Regions from separate parts of the Stenotrophomonas sp. 1L-E-5-B-C3 genome, predicted to be linked through region 2. Evidence: predicted binding sites of a transcription regulator. Region 2 holds the regulator's gene; each other region holds the start of a gene.

The links. The regulator HrcA, encoded in region 2, represses chaperone genes, less so after heat shock. The targets are predictions, from matches to a motif close to TTNGCACTCNNNNNNNNNGAGTGCNAA.
Region 1: a site for HrcA is predicted at 2,060-2,086, ahead of AC0Z6F_RS17045 (co-chaperone GroES). Genes of this name have one in related genera too.
Region 3: a site for HrcA is predicted at 2,060-2,086, ahead of rpoH (RNA polymerase sigma factor RpoH). Genes of this name have one in related genera too.

What each region holds. Positions count from the first base shown of each region.
Region 1 is NZ_JBXAWS010000014.1:118,503-121,776, forward strand. Features, by position in the region: gene groL (chaperonin GroEL) at 1-1,642, opposite strand, end outside; gene AC0Z6F_RS17045 (co-chaperone GroES) at 1,726-2,013, opposite strand; gene AC0Z6F_RS17050 (endonuclease) at 2,371-3,274, shown strand, end outside.
Region 2 is NZ_JBXAWS010000002.1:151,679-154,952, reverse strand. Features, by position in the region: gene dnaK (molecular chaperone DnaK) at 1-550, opposite strand, end outside; gene grpE (nucleotide exchange factor GrpE) at 732-1,247, opposite strand; gene hrcA (heat-inducible transcriptional repressor HrcA) at 1,311-2,375, opposite strand; gene recN (DNA repair protein RecN) at 2,490-3,274, shown strand, end outside.
Region 3 is NZ_JBXAWS010000009.1:27,442-30,715, forward strand. Features, by position in the region: gene purD (phosphoribosylamine--glycine ligase) at 1-674, shown strand, start outside; gene rpoH (RNA polymerase sigma factor RpoH) at 1,173-2,048, opposite strand; gene AC0Z6F_RS13120 (BlaI/MecI/CopY family transcriptional regulator) at 2,406-2,798, shown strand; gene AC0Z6F_RS13125 (M56 family metallopeptidase) at 2,795-3,274, shown strand, end outside.

The sequences.
Region 1 (3,274 bases), on a different contig from region 2:
CCATGCCGCCCATGCCACCCATGCCGCCCATGCCACCGGCGCCACCCATGGCCGGCTCGTCCTTCTTCGGAGCTTCGGCAACCATGGCTTCGGTGGTGATCATCAGGCCAGCGATCGAAGCTGCGTTCTGCAGCGCCGAACGGGTCACCTTGGTCGGGTCCAGGATGCCGAACTGCAGCATGTCACCGAACTCGCCGGTGGCGGCGTTGTAGCCGAAGCTGCCGGTGCCTTCCTTGACCTTGTTGACGATGACCGACGGCTCTTCGCCGGCATTGGCAACGATCTCGCGCAGCGGTGCTTCCATCGCGCGCAGGGCGATCTGGATGCCGTGGTTCTGGTCTTCGTTGGCACCCTTCAGGCCAGCCAGCGCGGAGACCGCACGGACCAGGGCAACGCCGCCGCCCGGGACCACGCCTTCTTCAACGGCTGCACGGGTGGCGTGCAGGGCGTCGTCGACGCGGTCCTTCTTTTCCTTCATTTCGATTTCGGTCGAGGCACCGACCTTGATCACGGCAACGCCGCCGGCCAGCTTGGCCACGCGTTCCTGCAGCTTCTCGCGGTCGTAATCCGAGGAGGTGTCCTGGATCTGGGTCTTGATCTGCGCAACGCGCGAATCGACCGCAGCCTTGTCACCCACGCCATCGATGATGGTGGTGTTTTCCTTGGAGACCTGCACCTTCTTGGCGCGGCCGAGATCCTTGATGGTGGCCTTTTCCAGCGACAGGCCCACTTCTTCGGAGATCACGGTGCCGCCGGTCAGCACGGCCATGTCTTCCAGCATCGCCTTGCGACGGTCGCCGAAGCCCGGAGCCTTGACGGCCACGACCTTGACGATGCCACGGATGGTGTTGACCACCAGGGTTGCCAGCGCTTCGCCTTCGACTTCTTCAGCGACGATCAGCAGCGGCTTGCCGGCCTTGGCGACGCCTTCCAGCACCGGCAGCAGGTCACGGACGTTGGAGATCTTCTTGTCGTGCAGCAGGATGTACGGGTCATCCAGATCAGCGGTCTGCGACTGCTGGTTGTTGATGAAGTACGGGGACAGGTAGCCGCGGTCGAACTGCATGCCCTTGACCACGTCCAGCTCGTTGTCCAGGCCCGAGCCTTCTTCAACGGTGATCACGCCTTCCTTGCCGACTTCCTTCATTGCGTCAGCGATGATCTGGCCGATCGACTCGTCAGAGTTGGCCGAGATGGTACCGACCTGGGCGATCGCCTTGTCGTCGGCGGTCGGCTTGGAGATGCTCTTCAGCTCGTTGACGGCGGCCACGACGGCCTTGTCGATACCGCGCTTGAGGTCCATCGGGTTCATGCCGGCGGCAACAGCCTTGGCGCCTTCACGGATCAGGGCCTGGGCCAGCACGGTGGCGGTGGTGGTGCCGTCGCCAGCGTCGTCGTTGGTGCGCGAAGCGACTTCCTTCACCATCTGCGCGCCCATGTTCTCGAACTTGTCAGCCAGTTCGATTTCCTTGGCGACGGAGACGCCGTCCTTGGTGATGGTCGGAGCGCCGAAGCTCTTTTCCAGCACGACGTTGCGGCCCTTCGGGCCCAGGGTGGCCTTGACGGCATTGGCGAGAACGTTGACGCCGCGCACCATGCGCGAACGGGCGTCTTCACCGAAACGAATATCCTTGGCAGCCATTGCAGTTACCTCTTTGGTAGCGCCGGGCGATGCCCGGCGGCTGGGAATTGGAGATCAGGGGATGAAGCAGGTCGCGCCGAGGCTCAGCCGATGACGGCGAGCACGTCGTCTTCGCGCAGGACCTTGTACTCGACGCCTTCGCTCTTGTACGAGCTGCCGGCGTACTGGCCGTAGATGACCTTGTCACCGACCTTCAGCGACGGAGCGCGCACGCTGCCGTTGTCCAGCGGCTTGCCCGGGCCCACGGCCACGACTTCACCCTTGGTGGACTTTTCCTTGGCCGAATCCGGGATCACGATGCCACCGGCGGAGATTTCGTCGGCTTCGATCGGCTTGACCACAACGCGGTCGTGCAGCGGCTTGATGCTCATGAGAGACCTCTTAAGTTATTGATTGGTCTGAAAAAGTCTGGCGATGTTAGCACTCACCCAAGGTGACTGCCAGCATTGCTCGCGAAAAAGCCCGACGAATCGGGAGCAGGACAGAGATGGAGCTGGCCCCGGGCCTTTCAAGGCCGATCCCGCAAAAAATTTCACCGCCCGGCAAAGGCGCATCTAGGTGCTGCGTGAAGGCGGGGTTCCGCGTGCAACGCGACAAGCGGATGCCCCCAACCCTCGACATTTGGTGATACGCGTCGCACTGTCAGATATCTGACGTTCATTTACGACAAAGTGTCACTGGATCGGCCTTAGGCTCGGCCGCGCATTCCCAATCACAAGGAGTAGTCGATGCGATTGCTGTCCCCGCTTGCCGCTGCCTGCCTGCTGGCACTGGCCGCCGCGCCGGCCCAGGCCGAGGTCTTCATCAACGAACTGCACTACGACGACAGCACCGCCGCCGGCGACGTCGGCGAAGCGATCGAAGTCGTGGCCACCGCCGGTGAGGATCTGTCCGGCTACCGCCTGTACCTCTACAACGGCAGCAATCCGTCGGCGGCCGTGGTCTACGCCAACAACCCGGTTCCCGCCGGTACCGCTGCAGGCTGCGGCAGCGCCAGCATCGCCGTGGTCACCTACCCCACCAACGGCCTGCAGAACGGCCCGAACGATGGCATTGCCCTGGTCGACGCCAGCGGCAAGGTGGTCCAGTTCCTCAGCTACGAGGGCGCCATCACCGCGTCCGGCGGCCCCGCGGCCGGCATGACCAGCCAGAACATTCCGGTGGCCGAGACCAACAGCACGGCCCCGGGCACCTCGCTGCAGCTGACCGGCAGTGGCAGCCAGTACGCCCACTTCACCTGGGCCGAGTCGGCCAGGCAGACCTTCGGCAGCTGCAACAACGGCCAGACCTTCAGCGGTGGCGGCACTCCGGGCCCGAACACGCCGCCGTCGGTGTCCACCACCACCCCGGCCCAGGGCAGCAGCACCTTCCCCGCCGCCGCCGACCTGGAAGTGGTGTTCAGCGAGACGGTGAACCTGGCCAGCGGCGCGTTCGCCCTGAGCTGCGGCACTTCCGGCAGCGTGCCGTTGACCTTCCCGTCCAGCGGCCGCAGCGTGAAGCTGTCCACCAACACTGCACTGGTGGCCGGTGAAGCCTGCCGCTTCGACATCCGCGCCGCGCGCATCACCGACCTGCAGGGCGCACACCCGGCCGCCGACAGCCGCATCGCCTTCACCGTGGCCAGCACCGGCG
Region 2 (3,274 bases):
TGTCCAGGCCATAGGCCAGCGCGGCCGCAGTCGGCTCGTTGATGATGCGCTTGACGTCCAGGCCGGCGATGCGACCTGCGTCCTTGGTTGCCTGGCGCTGGCTGTCGTTGAAGTAGGCCGGCACGGTGATGACCGCTTCGGTGACCTTCTCACCGAGGAAGTCCTCGGCGGTCTTCTTCATCTTTTCCAGCACCTTGGCCGAGATTTCCTGCGGCGCCATCTTCCTGGCATCGCTGGTGGCCACCCAGGCATCGCCATTGTCATGGGCCAGGATGCTGTACGGGACGTGCGCGATGTCCTTCTGCACTTCGGCGTCGGTGAACTTGCGGCCGATCAGGCGCTTCACCGCGTAGAAGGTGTTCTTCGGGTTGGTCACGGCCTGGCGCTTGGCCGAGGCACCGACCAGGACTTCGCCGTCCTTGGTGTAGGCGACGATCGACGGGGTGGTGCGATCGCCTTCCGAATTTTCGATGACGCGGGCCTTGCCGCCGTCCATGATCGCCACGCACGAGTTGGTGGTGCCGAGGTCGATACCAATGATCTTGCCCATGGGGGAGACTCCTTGAAGGATGTTGTTTTTGTCAGTCCGGCCGTTCGGCCGGTGGATGAATGGGATGTGGGGGAGGCTCGTGGAACATTCAAGCCATCCCCCGAACGCTGTGTTTCCGGTTGCCCGGCGCGTTCAGCGTCGGGTCGGGCGCGGATCCTGCCCGCCTCCCGGCCCCGCGGGGTCAGTCGGCCGCCACCACCACCAGCGCCGGCCGCAGCAGGCGCTCGTTGAGCAGGTAGCCCTTCTGGAACACGGTCACCACGCTGCCGGGGGCGGCGCCCGGAGTCGGCACCTGGCTGATGGCCTGGTGATGCTCCGGATTGAACGGCTGGCCGGTCGGGTCCAGCAGGACCAGGCCGTTGTCGCCGGCGACCTTCAGCAGCTGCCGGTAGGTCAGCTCCAGGCCTTCACGCAGCGGATGGGCATCGTCACCGGCGGCCTTCAGGCCGGCATCCAGGCTGTCGAACACCGGCAGCAGCTCGCCCAGCAGCTTCTCGTTGGCGAACTTGCGGGCCTGCTCGATGTCGCGGGCGACGCGCTTGCGCTGGTTCTCGAGGTCGGCGCGTTCGCGCAGTACATCGGCCTTGACCTGATCAAGCTCAGCGCGCAGGCGCTCCACTTCGTCGTTCACGCCGGCGGCGGCGGCCGCATCGGCGGCACTCTGCTGGGATTCGATATCTGGATGTTCGTGGTTCATGTCTGGGTCCCTGGCGGTCAATCTCCGCCTCCACCCACCCTAGTGTGGGCGGGATGCTGCGTTTCAAGCGTCGGATGTTCCGGGAGTGCGCCCGGCCGGTGAAAAGGCCGCGCCGAGCACATCGGCGGTGGCCTGGACCAGCGGAATCATGCGGTCGTAGGCCATCCGCTTCGGCCCGATCACGCCCAGTACGCCCAGCACCTGGCCATTGGCGGTGTACGGGGCGGTGACCAGCGAGACACCCTGCAGCGGCATCATCCCGGTCTCCTCGCCGATGAAGATACGCACGCCCGGGGCCTGGATGGTGCGCTCCAGCAGCTGCAGGATCTCGCGTTTGCTGGAAAACAGCTCGAACAGCTCGCGCAGGCGTTCCAGGTCGGACAGGTCCTGTACTCCCATCAGCCGGGTCTGGCCGGCCACCAGCATGTCGTCGGCCGGCGGCTGCAGGGCCTGCTCGGCCAGCTCGATGCTGTGCGCCAGCAGCTGCTCCAGCTCCGAGCGCGCGTCGCGCAGCTCCAGCAGCAGCCGAGTGCGGATCTCGGCCATCGGGAGGCCGGCGAAGTGGGCATTGAGGTAGTTGGCGACCTGCTCCAGCTGGCCTGGCGCGAAGTCCTGACGGGTCTCGATGACCCGGTTCTGCACCTCGTTGTCGGCGAACACCAGGATCGCCAGCACCCGGCGTCCGTCCAGCGCCACGAAATCGATCTGTCGGAAGGCAAACTGCTCGCGTCGTGGCGCGCTGACCACGCCAACGAAGTGGCTCATCGCCGACAGCAGTTCCGAGGCGCTGCCAAGCAGGGCCTGGGTGCTGCCGCCGCCCGCCAGCTCCTGACGCAGGCGGGCCAGCTCGCCCTCGCCCGGCGGCTGCATCTGCAGCAGGCTGTCGACGAACACCCGGTAGCCATGCGCGGTCGGGATGCGCCCGGCCGAGGTATGCGGCGACGCCAGCAGCCCCAGGTCTTCAAGGTCGCCGAGGATGTTGCGGATGGTGGCCGGGCTGACCTCGAGGCCGGCCACACGCGCCAGCGTCTGCGAGCCGACCGGCTCGCCGTCCTGGATGTAACGCGCGATCAGCGAGCGCAGCAGATGGCGCGCACGCGGGGCAAGCTGGTCGGGAGAACCGTGCATGGAATCAACCTGTGAGACACGGACACTAGATAATGGCGGCGCATCACCTTGGCAAGTCATTGGACCTCCCTCGCCCACGTGCTAGCGTTGCGCGGCTGCTGATACCCCTTACCCATGCTCAGACATCTTTCGATCAAGGATTTTGCCGTCGTCCGCGCCACCGAACTGGAGTTCGGGCCCGGCATGACGGTCGTTTCAGGCGAGACCGGCGCCGGCAAGTCGCTGATGGTCGACGCCCTGGGCTTCCTGTCCGGCCTGCGCGCCGACAGTGGCGTGGTCCGCCACGGTGCCGCGCGCGCCGAGCTTTCCGCCGAATTCGCGCTGGACCAGCTGCAGGCCGCGCGCCAATGGCTGGCCGACAACGAGCTGGACGATGAGGAACAGTGCCAGCTGCGGCGGGTGATCCGCGCCGATGGCGGTTCACGTTCGTGGATCAACGGCCGCCCGGTGACGCTGGCACAGCTGGCAGACCTGGCCGGATTGCTGGTCGAAATCCATGGCCAGCATGAGCAGCAGGCCCTGCTGACGCGTCCGTCGCAGCTGGCCCTGCTCGACGCCTATGCCGGCAACGAGGACGAGCGCCGCCAGGTGCGCCGTGCCGCTGCCGCCTGGCAGACGCTGGTCGACGAATCACTTGCCCTGTCGCAACAGGGCGACGTCAGTGACCGTATCGGCTTCCTTGAACACCAGCTGCGCGAGCTCGACCGCGAGGACCTTGAGCCGGAATCGATCGCCGCACTCGGCGCCAGCCACCGCCGCCAGGCCCATGCCAGCGCGTTGCTGAGTGCCTGCCAGGCCGCCAGCAACCAGCTCAACGGCGACGACGGCAGTTCCGCGCTGGACCTGCTGCAACAGGTCCGCCACGAGCTGTCGCGGCTGATCGAGCACGACCCGCGCCT
Region 3 (3,274 bases), on a different contig from region 2:
TGCATGCGCTGCCGATGGCCACCTCGCAGGACCACAAGCGCGTTGGCGACGGCGATACCGGCCCGAACACCGGCGGCATGGGCGCGTACTCGCCGGCCCCGGTGGTCACGCCGGAAGTGCACGCTCGCGTGATGCGCGAGGTGGTGAACCCGACCGTGCGGGGCATGATTGCCGACGGTATCCCGTTCACCGGTTTCCTCTACGCCGGCCTGATGATCGATGCCAGCGGCGCGCCGAAGGTGATCGAATTCAACGTGCGCTTCGGCGACCCGGAAACCCAGCCGGTGATGCTGCGCCTGCAGTCGGATCTGGTGGAGCTGGTGGAAGCCGCCATCGATGGCCGGCTGGACCAGGTGGAAGCGCAGTGGGACCCGCGGCCGTCGCTCGGCGTGGTGCTGGCGGCCAGCCCATACCCGGAGTCGCCGATCACCGGTGATGTGATCTCCGGCCTGGACGACGTACCTGCCAGTGCCAAGGTGTTCCATGCCGGTACCACGCTGGACGCGCAGGGCCACGTAGTCAGTGCGGGCGGTCGCGTGCTGTGCGTGGCCGCACTGGGCAACAGCGTGCGCGATGCGCAGGCCAACGCCTATGCCGGCGTGGCCAAGGTCAGCTGGGCCAACGAATTCCACCGCAACGACATCGGTTGGCGCGCGATCGCACGCGAGGGGTGAGGCCGGCATCAGGTTATCCACGCTTGGCGTGGATGGAGGCCCGGCCTTGCCGGGCCTCCTCCCGAATCACTGTCGTTGTGTTCAATCAGGTCGCGCCGTGGACGGCCGCGATTTCCTTGCCCGCGAACTGTCGCACTCGGATCACGCCCAAGACAAAGCGCCTCGTAGATCTTCAAACGAGGCGTATCGATGACGCCATGACCGTGCAGGCTCACAGCAGCGTCGTATATCGCCTCCAGTAGTGTTTCTTTTGCACGCGTTCCCTTCGGAGCCATGATGAGTGCACACCTTCTGCGCCGTTTCGCATATCCCAGCAGAATCAGCTCGTCAGTTCGATAGCTGATCGCGTCAGACCATGGCTGCACTGCAGCCACGCATGGCGTGGATCTACTGGTTCTGAATAGCTGGGGTAGATCCACGCCACGCGTGGATTGAACACCCAAAAAAGAAAAGGCCCGGCAGTGCCGGGCCCTTTCATTGCTTCAACGCCAACCCGCCTTACGCGGTGAACAGCGCCTTCATCTTCTTCAGCGCATTGGCTTCAACCTGGCGGATACGCTCGGCCGACACGCCGTACTCGTCGGCCAGCTCCTGCAGCGTCACCTTGCTGTCGGCATCCAGCCAGCGGCGGCGGATGATGTCACGCGAACGCGCATCCAGCTCGGCCAAGCCTTCGCGCAGCAGCTGCATCTGGTTGTCTTCGCTGTCGGCACGCTCGTAGGCCATCGACGGGTCTTCGTCATTGGCCACGAGATAAGCGGCCGGCGACGGCGGCGCGTGCTCGTTGTCCTCATCGGTCGGCGCATCGAAACCGATATCGCGACCGGACAGGCGCGACTCCATTTCCATGACCTCGCGCTCGGACACGTTCAGATCCTTGGCCACCGCGCTGACTTCGGCCGCGTTCATCCAGCCCAGGCGCGTCTTCGACTTGCGCAGGTTGAAGAACAGCTTGCGCTGCGCCTTGGTCGTGGCGACCTTGACGATGCGCCAGTTCTTCAGGATGAACTCGTGCATCTCGGCACGGATCCAGTGCACCGCGAAGGAGACCAGGCGCACGCCCATTTCCGGGTCGAAGCGCTTGACCGCCTTCATCAGGCCGATGTTGCCTTCCTGGATCAGGTCGCCCAGGGCAAGGCCGTAGCCGTTGTAGCCGCGGGCCACGTGCACCACGAAGCGCAGGTGCGAATGCACCAGCTCGCGGGCGGCGTCCAGATCGTTGCCGTCGCGGAAGCGACGGGCCAGGTCCTGTTCGTCATCGACCGACAACACCGGGATCTGGTGCACGGCACCGATGTAGGCGTCCAGCGAACCGAGCGCACTGGGAATCGGGAGATTGTTTGCCACAAGGGCAGTAGAGGTGTTCTGGCTCATAGGCACCCATCTTAGCAGTCCGGGATTTGGACTGCTAAAGGAGGAAAAAGTTCCAGCATCCTATTGATGCAACACTGGTCCCAAACAGAGCCCTACCGTAGCGCGATTTGATGACAGTGGCGAGCACGCTTTTCGGGATTCACAATCCCTTGGAATTCAATCAATTACCCACCGGAAACCGGCGATTTCCGGTCAAGCGGAGCTGAACGGGCCGTCCTGGAGGTCCATTCAGGCCAGGAGACGTTGCCCGGTGTTCAGGCCCGAGGGCTGAGGGTCGTCCCTTTACTACTAAGAAACCCGTTGACAGCCACCCGGCGACATGCTCCGATGCATCAACTAATTCATACGTAGAAGCGCATGGCCCGCCCTGTCTCGCAGAATCCCACTCCCGCCGAGCAGGCCATCCTGGACATCCTCTGGGACAAGGGCGAAGCGTCCGTGCGCGATGTGGCGGATGTGCTCGGCCAACAAAAGCCGGTCGCGTACACCACGGTGCTGACCATGTTCAACGTGCTGGCGAAGAAAGGCTTTGTCAGCCATCGCCAGGAAGGTCGCGCCTACATCTATCACGCCACGCTCAGCCGCGAACAGGCCCGCCGGCAAGCGCTTGACCATCTTCTGCATCAGTTCTTCGACGGCTCACCGAACGTGCTGGCACAACACTTGGTGGACGAACGCGAAATCGACCGCAATGAACTGCAGGCACTGCAGCAGCGCGTCAGCGATGCCAGGGCCGGGAGGAAGGAATGAACCTCATCGACCTGGCAATGGCATTGGGCGTACGACAGTTGCTGTTGTCCACAATTGTGCTGCTGCCCGCGCTGTGGCTGGCACGGCGGCAGGCCCTCAGTGCCGAACAACGCTCCTGGCTGCTGACCGCAGCGATGGCAGCGGCCCTGCTGTTGCCACTCAGCGCGTTCCTGCCGGGCTGGTCGACCACCCTGCCCGCACCGGCACCGCCCGCAGCCGCGTTCCACCCCATGCCCGGCGAAGGGGCAACGGCGGAAGAAGCCATCTTCGAAGCCGGACGACAGCCCGACATCTACTACGTCGAACTGCCGAAAACCCTGCCGACACTGCTTGCACTGCTGTGGCTGCTGGGCACCCTGTGGCTGGGCATGCGCCTGCTGGACGCGATGCTGCACGCACGCCGGCTGCGGCGGCTGGCGCAACCGGCGACCGCCGGACTGCGCGCGGTCCTGGCCGACATCGTGCCCGCCCACGTG